3 regions of the Chromobacterium paludis genome follow, and region 2 is predicted to be linked to each of the others. Evidence: predicted binding sites of a transcription regulator. Region 2 holds the regulator's gene; each other region holds the start of a gene.
What was found. Region 2 encodes sigma-54, which starts transcription at its own class of promoters, with help from an activator protein. Its sites were predicted from a motif close to CTGGCACGCTTCATGCTT; they were not measured.
Positions count from the first base shown of each region.

Region 1: the regulator sigma-54 is predicted to act here: its motif matches at 1,677-1,694, upstream of FYK34_RS19200 (pilin).
Region 3: the regulator sigma-54 is predicted to act here: its motif matches at 2,615-2,632, upstream of FYK34_RS09345 (4Fe-4S dicluster domain-containing protein).

Region 1 covers NZ_CP043473.1:4,046,581-4,051,839, forward strand. Annotated here, with positions in the region: gene FYK34_RS19190 (hypothetical protein) at 1-130, opposite strand, end outside; gene FYK34_RS19195 (adenosylmethionine--8-amino-7-oxononanoate transaminase) at 192-1,541, opposite strand; gene FYK34_RS19200 (pilin) at 1,824-2,327, shown strand; gene FYK34_RS19205 (PglL family O-oligosaccharyltransferase) at 2,395-4,230, shown strand; gene FYK34_RS19210 (PglL family O-oligosaccharyltransferase) at 4,276-5,259, shown strand, end outside.
Region 2 covers NZ_CP043473.1:2,386,646-2,391,904, reverse strand. Annotated here, with positions in the region: gene hprK (HPr(Ser) kinase/phosphatase) at 1-917, opposite strand, end outside; gene ptsN (PTS IIA-like nitrogen regulatory protein PtsN) at 910-1,371, opposite strand; gene hpf (ribosome hibernation-promoting factor, HPF/YfiA family) at 1,494-1,820, opposite strand; gene FYK34_RS11045 (RNA polymerase factor sigma-54) at 1,891-3,288, opposite strand; gene lptB (LPS export ABC transporter ATP-binding protein) at 3,292-4,020, opposite strand; gene lptA (lipopolysaccharide transport periplasmic protein LptA) at 4,017-4,565, opposite strand; gene lptC (LPS export ABC transporter periplasmic protein LptC) at 4,555-5,124, opposite strand; gene FYK34_RS11025 (KdsC family phosphatase) at 5,121-5,259, opposite strand, start outside.
Region 3 covers NZ_CP043473.1:2,030,887-2,036,145, forward strand. Annotated here, with positions in the region: gene fdhF (formate dehydrogenase subunit alpha) at 1-1,976, opposite strand, end outside; gene FYK34_RS09345 (4Fe-4S dicluster domain-containing protein) at 2,008-2,544, opposite strand; gene FYK34_RS09350 (hydrogenase maturation nickel metallochaperone HypA/HybF) at 2,811-3,152, shown strand; gene hypB (hydrogenase nickel incorporation protein HypB) at 3,165-4,001, shown strand; gene hypF (carbamoyltransferase HypF) at 3,983-5,259, shown strand, end outside.

The DNA of each region.
Region 1 (5,259 bases), 1.7 Mb from region 2:
GGGCCAGCAGGCGGCCGCACTCAAGCAGGTCGGTATAGGGCAGGCGCTCCAGCCAGGCTTCCACGCTGGCCGGCTGGGTGTCGACGAGTTGCAGGTCCATATCCTTCTTTGGCAGTGCGAGCGGCGGCATGCGGAGGCTCCGATGGCGGGACGCTGTATGCTATTGGTATTGTCTGGTCGCGACAAGCGCGTCAAGGCAGCGCGGTCGGATCGCCCGTCAGACTTTGGCCGCTGGCCAGCACCTCGTCCAGGGCATCAAGGCTAGCCTCGACCAGCCCGGCCATCTCATCGCGGCTCAGGATGTAGGGCGGCATGAAGTAGACCGTCTTGCCTATCGGCCGCAACAGGCATCCGCGTTTCAGCATGGCCGAAAAATACGCCAATGCAAAGTCCGCACGCGGCGTATCCACGTCAAAGGCCCAGATCATGCCGCGCTGGCGGAAGTGGCGCACGGCAGGGTGCTGGCGCAGCGGCGCCATCAGCCGCGTGAAGTCCTCGGCCTTGGCGCGGTTGGCCTCCAGCACGTTTTCCTGCTCGAAAATGTCCAGCACCGCCAGCGCGGCGGCGCAGGCCAGCGCGTTGCCGGTATAACTGTGCGAGTGCAAAAATCCGCGCGCCACGTCGTCGTGATAGAAGGCTTGATAGATATCGTCGCGCGTCAGCACGCAGGACAAGGGCAAGAAACCGCCGGTGATGCCCTTGGACAGACACAGGAAGTCCGGGACGATGCCGGCCTGTTGATAGGCGAAGAAGCTGCCGGTGCGGCCGAAACCGACGGCAATCTCGTCGGCGATCAGGTGGACTTGGTAGTGATCGCACAAGCGGCGCAATTCGCTTAAATAGATGGGATCGTGCATCGCCATCCCCGCCGCGCCCTGCACCAGCGGCTCCACGATGACGGCGGCGATTTCCGCGCCATGCTTGGCCAGCAGGTTTTCCAAGGATTGGGCGGCGCGCCGCGCGACGTCGGCCGCGGTCTCGCCGGCCGCGGCCTGCCGGGCATCCGGCGACGGCGCGCGCAGGCCGGGCTTGAGCAGGTCGGCGTAAGTGGAAGAGAACAGCGGCACGTCGGTCACCGCCAGCGCGCCCACGGTTTCGCCGTGGTAGCTGTTTTCCAGACTGACGAAGCGGGTCTTGCCCGGCTGGCCGCTGTTCTTCCAATAATGGAAGCTCATTTTCAGCGCGATTTCCGTGGCGCTGGCGCCGTCGGACCCATAAAACGCGTGGCCCAGGCCAGACAGTTTCGCCAGCCGCTCCGACAACTCCACCACCGGGCGGTGGGTGAAGCCGGCCAGCATCACATGCTCCAGCCGGTCCAGTTGATCCCGTATCGCCTGCTTGATGCGCGGATGGCCGTGGCCGAACAGATTGACCCACCAGGAGCTGACGCCGTCCAGATAGCGCTTGCCGTCGAAATCGGTCAGCCAGACGCCGTCGGCGCTGGCGATGGGGACGATGGGCAGGCTCTCGTGCCGCTTCATCTGGGTGCACGGGTGCCAAACGGCGGCGCGGCTGCGTTCCAGCCAGGCATGGTTGCTCATGGGGGCCTCCTGTGGGGTGATGGCCGATGCTAACACAGGGTAGCGTGATGGCCGATGTGACGAAAAACGTCAGTTTATGCCGCGCTGTGGTCTAGGATTTGTCACAGGGCGGGGCTAAAGCCGCGGCGGGACAGGCTGGCATGTTTCCTGCTCCATTGTCGGACACGACAAAGAGGCGCGCCGGACGCGCCCGTCACGGAAGAAGAGGCGGGGACGTTGCGCCGGCCGCAAGCCACGCGGCGCCTTGCTTGGCTCAAGCTTGACTAGACCATGGAGTTCAACATGAAGAAACAAATGCAACAGGGTTTCACCCTGATCGAACTGATGATCGTGGTGGCGATTATCGGCATTCTGGCGGCGGTAGCCATCCCCGCTTATCAGAACTACACCGTGCGCGCACGCGTGACGGAAGGTTTGTCGCTGGCTGACACCGCTAAACTGGCAGTGGCTGAGAATGCGGCGAGCGGGGTGAAATATTCCAATGGTTGGAATGCTCCGACGGCGACTAAGAATGTTTCTACCGTTGGCATTACGGATTCAACTGGTGTTATTACCATTACGTATCAGGCCAACGTTGCCGCGTCTAATGCCAATACTCTGGTTCTGATTCCGTATACTGTTGCAAGTGGCGGAACTGACGTAGCATTGCCTGACAGCACTGCTTCTTTCACTCCGCCGTCCAGTAACATTGTTTGGCAGTGTGCGTCTGCTGGTACCGCTACACTTAAAGTGGGTTCTGTTAAAGGCACCTTGGATTCCAGCCTGGTTCCTGCAGAATGTCGCTAATAGAATGATTTAATATAGTTAGAAAACGGTCAGCTTGCTGGCCGTTTTTACTGTTTCGGGTGCGTGAATGAGAGCTTCTTGGTCTCTTGGATTTGTGGTGGCGTCGGTTGTGTTGCCATTTTTCAGTCCATGGCATTTCCAACCTGTGGGTGATTGGGTTGTAATTGCGGTTTGCCTTTTTTTTCTCGGTATTGGCTTCGTCGCGATGCATTTTGACGGGGATGGTGAAAAGACATCTAGCATCTCCCCAGCGTTTATTGTTTTACTGCTCTTCAGTTTCTTGCAATTTTCCCGCCTGCAATATAACTTGCCGTTTTCAGCCTCTAATCTGTTTTTGTGTGCAGTTATTAGCTTGGGGCTGGCGCAGTTTGATATCGTCTCCCGCGAGTATTTACTGGCTGTTGCGGCCTTATTGGTGCTGATGACAGCTTTGCTGCAAGGAGTATTAGGTTTCGTTCAGCTGCTTGGATTTGCCCCCTCGGCGCACGGCTGGGTGCTGTTCAATCCCGGTTCAAATGATGTGATGGGTAATTTCGGCCAGCGCAACCAGCTGGCGCAGTTTTTGGGTTGGGGAGCGGTCTCCGCAGCTTACCTCTACGCTACGGGCCGCATGGGGAGAGTGGCGACGGGCAGCGCCGTGCTGGTGTTGGCGTTGCTGATGAGCTGGACAGGGGCGCGGCTGCCGCTGGCCTATGGTTTGGGCTTGGCTTTGCTGGCCTGGTTCTGGCATCGCCGCGAGCCGCAAGACGAGACGGTGGCGCGCATGACCCACGCCTTGGCTTGGTCGGTGTTGGCCCTGGCCTTGATGCAGATATTCAATCAGCAGATTGATAGTCTATTGCAAGCCTTGGGCTTGCCCATTCATGTGCGGAGCGGTTCGGACCGCCTGCTGGAGGCTGGTTTCGGCGCGCGCCGCTATATCGAGTGGAGCAAGGCCTGGCTGGTGTTTACCCAGCATCCCTGGTTTGGCGTGGGCCTGGGAGGCTATGCTTGGCACTCCGCCTGGTTGGAGGCTTATGGCGGCTGGCCCAAAGTGCCGGAAAGCACTTTGTTCACGCAGTGCCATAATCTGGTTTTCCAGCTGCTGGCGGAAACCGGCATTGTTGGCACGCTGCTGGCGATCGGCGGCCTGCTGTTTTGCCTGTTGCCTTATTTCCGGCGCGGCGAGCAGACGGCCGGCAATCTGCTGTTGATCAGCATTGCCATGATGTTGTTGGGGCACTCGATGTTTGAATACCCGCTGTGGTATCTGCCTTTTTTGCTGATGCTGGTGATCATTTGCACGCTGAGTCCGGCCAAGGGCTGGACCGTGCAATTGAGCGGGCGCTTCCGGCAAGTTCTGGGCATGAGCGTCGGTGTGCTGGCTCTGGCCTATGTGGTGACCGGCATCATGCCTTACCGGCAGTTGATCCATAATTTCGCGCCGCTGCCAGAAAACACCTTCCAAGCCAGCCTGGAGAATTCCAAGCGCTCCTTGAAACTGGCCCAGCTGGCGCGTAACCCCTTGTGGAGCTGGGAGGCGGATTTGTCCATGGTCAATTATCTGCAGCCGGACGGCATCATGCGCGACTTGCAGCTGGAGCTGGCTGAGCGGGTGGCGCGCTATCAGCCGTTTCCGAATGTGCTGATCAAGCTGTCCATTTTGCGGGCATTGAATGGTCAAGCCGCACCGGCGAAGCAGGCGCTGACCATGGCAATTGCCAATTATCCCAATTACACGCCGGTGTTTCAGCATGAGCTGGCGCGCTACCGCCAGCCAGAGCTGAAGCCTTTGCAGGACATGGCTTCCAAGGCGGTGGCGGCCGGCGCGGCGCAGGGCGGGAATACCGATGCCGGCCGCCTGGCCGCGGTGATGGCAGTGGCGGCGCCGGTCACGCGCAAGCCCATGTTCGGCGGCTTGTAACAGCCCGAAACATATGGCGTGTTCAACGGAGCCGGCGCATGCGGTATGCTGCCGGCTCTGCTGTTTCCGTCCTTCTGGTCCGCCATGACTTTACCGAAACTATCCGAGCGCCTGTCGCTGCTGGCCCTGGGCTTGATCGCCATCGTGCCGTTCGCCTCGCGCGTGCATTTTGTGCCGCTGCCGCAGTGGTTTGGCGAAATCAATGTAATCTGGCTGCTGCTGGCGGCCGCGGTCTTGCTGCTGCCTTCCGGCCGCTTGTTCGATGCCATGCCGCGCGCGTCTTGGTGGTGTCTGCTGCTGGCCGCGATCTGGGCCATTCAGCCCCAATTTGTCCATTTGCTGTTCCCTGGCATGAGCTATGTCACGGCGCTGGCGTGGTTGTCGCTGGCCTTGCTGGCTTCGGTGACGGCGTCGCTGCGCGGCGCGTTTGGCGAGCGTGACTTTACAGTCTGGCTGGCGCGCGCCGTGATCGTCGGCGGCCTGGTGCAGTCCTTGATCGGCACCGCGCAGGTGACCGGCCTGGCGCCGGTGCTGGGGCTGTTCTATGACAGCTCCCATCCCACCAGCAATATCTTCGGCCATATCGGCCAACGCAATCAGTACGCGCATTACCTGATGTGGTCGGTGGCGTCCGGCGTTTATCTGTACGCGGTGGGCCGGCTGGGCCGCAACTGGCTGATCGCGCTGGTGCTGTGGATGTCGCTGATGCTGGCCTGGGCCGGCTCGCGCTCCATCCTGCTGTATCTGGTGGCGCTGTCCGCGCTGTCCGCGCTGTGGTACTGGCGCCGGCGCGACGAGACGATGGGCCGGCTGATGAAGGCGATGTGGCTGGCCAGCGCGGTAATCGTGGCCGCGCAGTTCGCCCTGCCGTTGTTCAACCATCTGATTTCGCTGATCACGCACGCCGATGTGGAAAACGCTTCCGGCGTGGCGCGGCTGGCGGCCAATGGCGACGACATGGGCGCGCGCCGCTTCGCCGAGATGCACAAGGCCTGGCTGACGTTCCAGGCGCATCCGCTGTGGGGCGTG
Region 2 (5,259 bases):
TCGATGAACTCGCGGGTGCTGTCTATGCCGCGCAGCTGCAGGATGTAGTTGCGCACGGCGGCCTCCACCAGCACGGCCAGGTTGCGGCCGGCGGCCACCGGCAGCACGACTTTGCGCACGGTGACGCCTATGATCTCCTGCGTTTCCGATTGGATGTTGAGCCGGTCCAGCGCCTGCATGGCCTGATCGTTGGCTTTGACCAAGTGGATGATCAGCTTCAGCACCTTCTTGGGGCGGACGGCGGTTTCGCCGAATATGGTGCGGATGTTCAGGATGCCCAGACCGCGCACTTCCAGGAAGTCGCGCAGCAGCGGCGGGCAGCGGCCTTCCAGCGTGTCCGGGCCAATGCGGTACAGCTCCACCGCGTCGTCCGCCACCATGCCGTGGCCGCGCGAGATCAATTCCAGCGCCAGTTCGCTCTTGCCCATGGCCGAGTCGCCCATGATCAGCACGCCAATCTCGAACACGTCGAGAAACAGGCCGTGCAGCACCGTGGACACCGCCAGCGCGCGGGCCAGGTAGATCCGCAGCACGTCCATCAGGTACGGGCTTTCCAGCGTGCTGGTCATCAAGGGCACGTTATGGCTGTGGCAATAGTCGCGCAGCAGCCGCGGCACCGGCTGGTTATTCGCCACCATCACCACGGACATGCTCTTATGGAACAGCTGGTCCAGCGCGGTCTTGGCCGCGGATTGTTCCAGCTTGTTCAGGTAGTCCACCTCTGCCAGGCCCAGCACCTGGACGCGGTTGGGGTGGATGAAGTTCAGGTGGCCCACCAGCGCCAGAGTGGGGCGCTGGCCGTCATTGCCGATGACGTTGCCGATGACGTTGTCTGAGCCGCCGGTGCCGGCGACCCAGGTCAGGTTCAGCTTCTGCTGGTTGTCCTGATACAGGCGGCGCACGGTGATGCTAGGCATTGGGCATCCAATCGCAGAGCTGCTGGTAGAGTTCTTCCCGGCCGGAGGCGTTGAGCATTTTCTCGCGCATCTGGCGGCTGGAGAACAGTTGGGCCAGCTCAGACAGCACTTGCAGGTGCAGGTCGGTGGCGTGTTCCGGCACCAGCAGCACGAACAGACACTGCACCGGCTTGCCGTCCGGCGCCTCGAACGGAATCGGCGCCTTCAGCCGGATGAACACGCCGGTGGCTTCCTTCAGGCCGCGCGCGCGGCCGTGCGGAATGGCCACGCCCTGGCCCAGGCCGGTGGAGCCCAGTTTTTCGCGGCTGAACAGGCTGTCGAAGATTTCGCTGCGGGCGATGCCGCGCGTGTTTTCCACCAGAAGCCCGACTTGCTCGAACACGCGCTTCTTGCTGGAGACGTCCAGATCCAGCAGAACATGGTCCGGAGTCAGTATCTTGCCGATGAGATTCATATTGGATTATGCATGCGGCGCTGGAATAAACCCGGGATTCTACGTTGCCTTGATAGTACTGAAAACCGGGCGGCGCAAAGAAAAACGGGAACCCCTGGGTTCCCGTTGTTTTCAAGCTCGCGTCACAGCGAGGCCTGAGACGCTTCGCCGGAGCTCTGGGCCCGGTGTTCGGTCAGCTTTTCCTTGTGCTTGAGCACCTGGCGGTCCAGCTTGTCCATCAGCAGGTCGATGGCGGCGTAGAGATCGGCCTCGGAGGCTTCGATGTGGATGTCCTTGCCGGACAGATGCACATTGACCTCGGCCTTTTGAACCAGTTTGTCCACGGACAGCGTAACGGAGACGTCGATCACATTGTCGACGTGGCGGGTAATGCGCTCCAGTTTGTTCTCGATGTATTCGCGCAGCGATGGCGTGACTTCCAGGTGCAGGCCAGTTACTTTGAGGTTCATACCCTAGCTCCTTCTGGTGTTGACCGCCCGGGCGGGTTGTCGGGCGGCATTGTATTCTTGTGCTGACTCCTCACAGAGCCTTGCGCAGATTCACCGCCGGAATCTGCATGGCTTCACGATACTTGGCTACGGTGCGTCTGGCAACCTGTATTCCCTGCTTGGCCAGCGCGTCGGCGATGGCGCTGTCGGACAGCGGCTTCGCCCGGTTTTCGCCTTCTATCATGCCGCGGATGTGAGCCTTGATGGCGGTGGCGGAGCACTCGTCACCGCTTTCAGTCTCCAACGAACTGCCGAAGAAATACTTGAGTTCGAACAAACCTCTCGAACAAAGCAGGTATTTTTGGCTGGTGGAGCGGGATACGGTGGATTCGTGCAGGCCCAGTTCCTCTGCGATATCGCGCAGGATCAGCGGGCGCATCGCCACTTCGCCTTGTTCAAAGAACAATTGTTGACGTTCAACAATAGCTTCCGCCACTTTCAGAATGGTGTCAAACCGCTGCTGGATGTTCTTCACCAGCCAGCGCGCCTCTTGCAGGCGGGCCGACATTTCGCCGCCCTGGCCCCGGCTGTCGGCCAGCATGCGTTCGTACAGCTGGTTGACGCGCAGCCGCGGCACGGCCGAGCGGTTCAACTCCGCCACCCAGCGGCCCTTGAGTTTGCGCACGCTGATGTCGGGGATCACGTAGTGGACATCGCCGTGATGGAAGCCGGTGGCCGGATGCGGGTTCAGCCGCGCGATCAGGGCCTGCGCCGCGCGCAGCTCGGCATCGGTGCAGCCCAGTAGCTTCTTCAGCTTGGCGTAGTCGCGGCCGCCCAGCAGCGCGAGGTGTTGTCGGACGATGGCCAGCGCCAGGGCATGGCCGGGCTCCGCGGCGGGGAGGCGCTGCAATTGCAGCTGCAGCGATTCCGCCAGCGTGCGCGCGCCCACGCCGGCCGGGTCGAACTGCTGCAGCAGCGCCAGGCCTACCGCCAGTTCGTCGCTGTCCAGCAGCAGTTCCAGCGGCAGATGGCTGGCCAGTTCGTCCAGGCTGGATTGCAGATAGCCGTCGTCGTCCAGCTCCTCGATCAATAGCCGCACGATGGCTTCGTCGCGGCGGGGCAGGGCGATTTCGCCCAGCTGGGCCAGCAGGTGCTCTCGTAGGCTGACCGGGCAGGGCACGTTGAGCATGGGGTCGTAGTCGTCGCCGCCGCCCTGGGCGCGGCTGCCGGCGCCCCAGTCCATCAGCTCGCCTACGCTGTCGTCGCGGCTGTCGGCCGGCTCGTCCGGCGTCGAACTATCCTGGCTTTCGGATGCGGACTCGCCGTCCCGCGGCTCGTCGCCGCGCTCCAATAGCGGATTGTCCAGCAGGAAGCGCTCCACCTCGGCCTGCAGGTCCAGCGTGGAAAGCTGCAGCAGCTTGATGGACTGTTGCAGCTGCGGCGTCAGCGTCAGCTGTTGCGAAACCTTGAGCTGTAGTGCCTGCTTCATCGCTTACAGGTGGAAGTGCTCGCCAAGGTAGACTTTGCGCACCTTGTCGTTGTTGACCAGTTCCTCGGGCACGCCGGAGGCCAGCACCGAGCCGTCGCTGATGATGTAGGCGCGGTCGCAGATGCGCAGGGTCTCGCGCACGTTGTGGTCGGTGATCAGCACGCCTATGCCGCGTTCCTTCAGGAAGGAGATAATTTTCTGGATGTCGATGACGGCGATCGGGTCCACGCCGGCAAACGGCTCGTCCAGCAGGATGAAGCGCGGGCGGGTGGCCAGCACGCGCGCGATCTCCACGCGGCGGCGCTCGCCGCCGGACAGCGCCAACGCGTTGCTGTCGCGCAGGTGGCCGATGTTCAGGTCGTCCAGCAACAGGTCCAGCTCCTGTTCCAGCTCCTTGCCTTTGAGGCCGGCGATCTCCAGGATGGCGGCGATGTTTTCTTCCACCGTCATGCGGCGGAAGATGGATGCCTCCTGCGGCAGGTAGCCCAGGCCCAGCTGGGCGCGCTGGTGGATGGGATAGTGGGTGAGGGATTGCTCATCCAGCCGGATGTCGCCGTCGTCGGCGCCGATCAGGCCGACGATCATGTAGAAGCTGGTGGTCTTGCCGGCGCCGTTGGGGCCGAGCAAGCCGACGACTTCGCCGCTTTCTATGCTCAGCGAGACGTCCTTGACCACCGTGCGCTTCTTGAAGCGCTTCTTCAGGTGGGAAACGGTGAGAACGCTGTGCTTCATGGCTTGGCTGCCCCGCCGGCCGGTTGCGAGGCGGCCTTTTTCTTGGGCTGGATGATGACCACGGCGCGGCCCTGGCCGCTGGCGGACGGGCCGCCGCCCACGACTTCGAAGGTTTCGTCCAGGGTGTTGTAGCGGATCACATTGCCGATGGACAGGTCGCCGTTGCGCTTGACGCGCGCATTGCCGGTCAGCACCACCAGATGCTTGGCGCTGTCGTAGTCCAGCACGCTGGTTTGGCCCTCTACCCAGCCGCCGTCGTTGTCCATTTTCTGGCGGAAGGTGACGATGCGGCCGGTAGCGTGCAGCGTCTGGTTGCCGTCCTTGTCCTGGCTCACGGTCAGCTTGTCGCCGGTGAGGCGCAGCGTGCCTTGCACCACCACGACATTGCCGCTGCAGGTGGAGACGTTCTTGTTCTTCAGCTCCGAAACGCAGCCGTTGTCGCTGGTGATTTCGATGTTCTTGTCGCGGTCGGCCTGTTCGGCTTGGGCCAGCGCGGCGGCGGCCAGCAGCAGGCCGGCCAGCAGGATGCGGGGTTTATTTGGCATAGATGATCTTGGTTCTGGAAAGCAGAGTCAGCAGCCCTTGCTGGTGCTGGTACAGGAAGCCGATGGAGTGCGCTTCGGAGTGGCCGCGGTAGATCGCCGTCGGGGCCTTGGAGCTGGCCACCTCCTTGCCGGTGTCCACCAGCATCGCGCTGCTCAGCATGCGGATTTCCGGCTGCTGCGAGTCTGCGGGTTTGATCAGGGTGACGTTCTTGTCGAAGTATGCCTGTTGCGTCTTGTTGTTGTAACGGCCGGTTTCGCCGATGACGTGGTATTGCAGCACGCCTTGCTGGTACTGGTACAGGTCCGGCTTTTCGAAATACGCTTCCGGCTTGCCGGGGTATTGCCACATGCGGCTGGCGATCAGGCGGTCCATCAGCTTGCCGTGTTCGTCGTAGCGGGTGGCCACCAGGTTTTCCGCTACGTATTCCGGTTTGTCCGGGTCCAGCTCGCGGTGGCGGGTGTCCCAGCGCGAAATCTGGTCCAGCCACAGCGTCAGCATGGCGGTGAGGCCGATCAGCAGCACCGGGAACAACCGGTGGGAGCGCAGCAGGCGCATCATGCCAGGTATTCCGCGATGATGGCGTCGAAGGTGCCCTGCGCCTGCATGATCAGCTCCACCAGTTCGCGCACCGCGCCGTGGCCGCCGGGGTTGCCGGTGACATAGTGGCAGTGCTGTCGCACTTGCGGCGGCGCC
Region 3 (5,259 bases), 360 kb from region 2:
GCGCCTATCCACCACTGGTAGGTCATGTAGACCGCGCCCGCGTTGACGCGCGGATTATGGTTGGCGCGGGTGATCACCTTGCCGCGGCGCGAGGCCACCCACACCAGCGCCTGGTCGGCGATGCCGTATTTCACAGCGTCATCCGGGTGGATCTGCACAAAGCCCGGTTCGTCGGCCAAGGTTTGCAGCGCCGCGCAGTTGCCGGTCATCGAGCGGCAGGAGTAGTGCCCCACCTCACGCACCGTGCATAGGCCCAAGGGATATTCAGCGTCCACTTTCTCCAGCGGCGGGCGCCACTCGGCGGCGAACAGCTTGGCCTTGCCGCTAGGCGTGTCGAACTGATAGCCCTCGTACAGCCACGGCGTGCCGGGGTGGTCTTCGCTTGGGCACGGCCATTGCACATAGCCGAGGCCCGCCATCTTGTCGTAGCTGGCGCCGGCATAGAGATGGCACAGGCCGCGCAGCTCGTCCCAGATCTGCTGGGCGTTGTCGTAATGCATGGGGTAGCCCATGGCCGTGGCGATCAGGCTGTAGATTTCCCAGTCATCCTTGACGTTGGCCGGCGCTTCAATGGCTTTGTAGCAGCGCTGGAAACCGCGGTCGGCGCTGGAGAACACGTTTTCGTGCTCGCCCCAGGAGGTGGCGGGCAGGATGACGTCGGCGGCCATCGCCGTCTTGGTCATGAAGATATCCTGCACGATGATCAGGTCCAGCTTCTCGAAAGCGCGGCGCATCATGCCCAGGTCCGGCTCGGTCTGCAACGGGTCTTCGCCGAAGATGTAATACGCCTTCAGCGTGCCGGCCTCGACGCGGTGCGCCACCTCGGTGATGCTGCAGCCCTTCTCCGCCGGCAGACTATCCACGCCCCAAGCCTCAGCAAAGCGGGCGCGCGCCTCGGCGTCGCTGACATCGTAATAGCCCGGCAGGGTGTTCGGCAGCGCGCCCATGTCGCAGGCGCCCTGGACGTTGTTCTGGCCGCGCACCGGGCCGACGCCGACATGCGGCCGCCCCAGGTTGCCGGTGAGGGTGGCGAGGCTGGACAAACCCTTGACCACATCCACCGCCTGGCCCCACTGGGTCACGCCCATGCCCCACAGAATGGTGGCGCTGGGCGCGGCGGCATACATCCGGATGGCCTGGCGGATCAGTTCGGCCGGCAGGCCGGTGATCTCGGCCGCGTATTCCGGCGTGTACTTGGCGACGGCGGCCTTGTATTCCTCGAAGCCTTCGGCGTGCTCGGCGACGAAATCCGCCTTGTACAAGCCTTCGCTGATCAGCACATGGGCGAAGGCGTTGACCAGCGCCATATTGGAGCCGTTCTTCAATTGCAGATGCAAGTCGGCCACGCGCGCGGTTTCGATGTAGCGCGGGTCGCAGACGATGATCTTGGCGCCCTTCTGTTTGGCCTTGAGGATGCGGCGGGCGACGATGGGGTGGGAATCGGCCGCGTTGTAGCCGAACACCAGGATGCAGTCGGTGTCCTCGATCTCGCAGATCGAGTTGCTCATCGCGCCGTTGCCCAGCGTGGCCATCAGCCCGGACACCGACGGCCCGTGGCAGACCCGGGCGCAGCAGTCGATGTTGTTGGTGCCGATCACCGCGCGGGCGAACTTCTGCGCGATGTAGTTGGACTCGTTGCCGGTGCCGCGCGAGGAGCCGGTGAACATGATGGAATCCGGACCATGCTCGCGCTTGATCTCGCCCAATTTGCCCGCCACGAAGGCCACCGCCTCGTCCCAACTCACGCGCTCGAACTCGCCGCCGCGCCGGCGGCGTATCATCGGATGGCGCAAACGCGGCGTCAGCAGCTTGGTGTCGTTGAGGAAGTCCCAGCCGTAATAGCCCTTCAAACACAGCTCGCCCTGGTTGGTCACGCCATCCGCGCCTTCCGCGCCGACGATCTTGCCGTTTTCCACCAAGAGATTGAGCTTGCAGCCCGAACCGCAGTACGGGCAAACCGAAATCACCTTCTCCATTTTTCCTGTCCTTTTGCGCGTTGCGTTCGATTCAGAGCGATAGCGCCGGCGTGTCCAGCGCGGCCTGCTCCCGGCGTTTCTTCATGGCGGCCTCCAGCGCCTGCGGCTCCACTATGCGCAGCGCCTTGGTGGGACAGGTGGCGATGCATGCCGGCCCGCCGGCCTTCCCTACGCACAAGTCGCACTTCAAAGCCTTGGCCTTGAGCTGGCGCGTGGCGAAGCTGCCGGGCTGCGGCCGCTGCGGCTCGGTCACCACCTGCATCGCGCCGTAAGGACAGGCCACCATGCAGGTCTTGCAGCCCACGCAGCGCTCCTGCAGCACCTGCACGCTATTGCCGGCGTAGACGATGGCCCCGCTCGGACAGGCGTTCAGACAGGGCGCGTCGTCGCACTGCCGGCACAGCACCGGCGTGCTGATGCGCGCGCTCTTGATCACCGTCAGCCGCGGGTGGAAGGTGTCAGGCGACAATGGTTCGCCGGGGCTTGGCGCATGGGCCAAGGCGCACGCCACCTCGCAGGTGCGGCAGCCGATGCAGTTTTGGGGTTCAGCGATGATGAACCGATTCATTTCAGCCTCCTCAAGCGGCGGCAGCCGCCCGAACGTCGATTGCAAGCGTTGCGAATTCACGCCCATGACGTTGCATAAGCCATGCCAGCCGCGCCACACCCACGCAAGCCATTGTTTTCTTGTGACAACCGCTTGCAAAAACGCGCAGCGACGCGTGACGACGGCTTCGACACCCGCCGCGCCTCGTCAAAAGTGTCGACGCCTCGACACCGCGCAGCCTGCAATGGGTTGGCAGGCGAGAAGGCGGTCAAATAAAGGAAAAACCCGTGCACGAACTGACACTTGCGGAAAGCGTGGTCGCCATCGCCGAGACCGCCGCGCGCCGCGCCGGCGCCCGCCGAGTCACCCGCGTCCGGCTGGCATTGGGATTGCTGGCCCATGTGGAGACAGACACCCTGCTCTATTGCTGCCGGCTGGCGGCGCGCGACAGCCTGGCGGCCGACGCGGACTTCCAGACCGAACGCCGCCCGGCCCAGGCCCAATGCGGCGACTGCGGCTGCGATGCCGAGCTGACCGCCCTGCCGGCCCGCTGCCCGCGCTGCGGCAGCCAGAACCTCAAGCTTTGGGGTGGCGAAGAGATGAAAGTGGTGGATATTGGAATCAGCTAGGAGGACAGCATCATGTGCACAACTTGCGGCTGCGGCCACGGACAAATCCGCATCAACGGCAAGCGCGGCCATAGCCACGGCGCGCCCCGGAACGGCTACCGGCTGGCCGCTCAGGCGCACGGCCCCTTGGACGCCGTCCATGCGCCGGACACCCCGGCCGAACGCATCATCGCCATCGAGCAGGACATCCTGTCCGACAACAACGCGCGCGCCGCGCGCAACCGCCGCCTGCTGGCGGAACGCGGCATTTTCGCGCTCAACTTGGTGTCCAGCCCCGGTTCCGGCAAAACCAGCCTGCTGGTGGACACCCTGCGCCGCTGGGCCGGCCGCAGGCCGGTGGCGGTGGTGGAAGGCGACCAGCAAACCGCCAACGACGCCGAGCGCATCCGCGCCACCGGCGCGCCGGCGGTGCAGATCAACACCGGCAAGGGCTGCCATCTGGACGCGCGCATGGTGGCCCAGGCGCTGGAGCGGCTGCAAGAGGACCAGGCCATGCCGGACGGCGGCCTCTTGCTGATTGAAAACGTGGGTAATCTGGTCTGCCCCGCCGCCTTCGACCTGGGCGAGGCGCACAAGGTGGCCATTCTTTCCGTGACCGAGGGCGAGGACAAGCCGCTCAAATACCCGGACATGTTCCGCGCGGCGGACCTGTTGATCATCAGCAAGACCGACCTGCTGCCCTATCTGGACTTCGACGTGGACGCCGCCATCCGCATGGCGCGCCAGGTCCGGCCGGGCCTGCCGGTGATCCGCTTGTCCATCAAGACCGGCGAAGGCTGCGATGAATGGCTGTCCTGGCTGGCGGACGGCTGCGGCGAAGGAGGCTGGCCATGCCGCGCGAACAACTGACGGTAAGAGGCATTGTGCAGGGCGTGGGCTTCCGTCCCTTCGTCTACCGCCTGGCCGGCGAACTGGCCCTGTCCGGCTGGATACGCAACGATGGCGACGGCGTGACCATGGAGCTGCAAGGCGACGACGCGCGGCTGGACGGCTTCGCTTCACGGCTGCTGGCGGAGCGCCCGCCGCTGGCGCGCATAGACCAGGTGCTGCGCCAGCCGCTGCCGGAACAGGAGCAGGCCGACGGCTTCGCCATACTGGCCAGCGCCGCCGGCGGCGGCCATGCCGCCATAGGCGCGGACAGCTGCGTATGCGACGCCTGCCTGGCCGAGCTGTTCAACCCGGCCAACCGCCGCTACCGCTACCCTTTCATCAATTGCACCGACTGCGGCCCGCGCTACACCCTGGTCAAACGTCTGCCCTATGACCGCGCCCAGACCAGCATGGCTGAGTTTCCGCAATGCCCGGCCTGCCTGGACGAATACCGGGATCCCCTGCACCGGCGCTTTCACGCCGAACCGAACGCCTGCTCGATTTGCGGCCCCAGCCTCGCCCTGTTGGACGCGACGGGACCGGTGGCCGGCGACGCCATCGCGGAAACGCTGAGGCGGCTGCAAGGCGGCGAGATCATCGCCATCAAGGGCCTGGGCGGATTCCACCTGGCCTGCGACGCCCGCAATCCCGCCGCCGTGGCCCGGCTGCGGCAACGCAAGGCGCGCGAGGAAAAACCGCTGGCCATCATGGCGGCCAACGCCGCCTCGCTGGACGGGCTGGCGCGGATGGACGAGCTGTCCGGCCGCCTGCTGCGCTCGCCGCAACGCCCCATCGCGCTGCTGCCCAAGCGCGCCGGCTGCGATGACGCGCTGCCCGGCGTGGCGCCGGATGTGGCTTGGCTGGGCGCCATGCTGCCCTACACCCCGCTGCACTACCTGCTGTTCCACGAGGCCGCGGGCCGGCCCGCCGGCTCGGCATGGCTGGCGGAACCACAGCCGCTGCTGCTGGTGATGACCAGCGCCAACCCGCATGGCGAGCCGCTGATCACCCGCAACCAAGACGCGCGCGCCCTGATGCCGCAACTGGCCGACGCCGTGCTGGAGCACAACCGCGACATCGTCACCCGCTGCGACGACAGCGTGCTGCGCGTGGGCTGCCACGGCCATGCGCAGTTCCTGCGCCGCGGCCGAGGCTACACGCCCTGCGCCGTCGGCCTGTCGCGCGGCGGCCCGTCCGTGCTGGCGCTGGGCGCGCACCTCAAAAACACGCTGTGCCT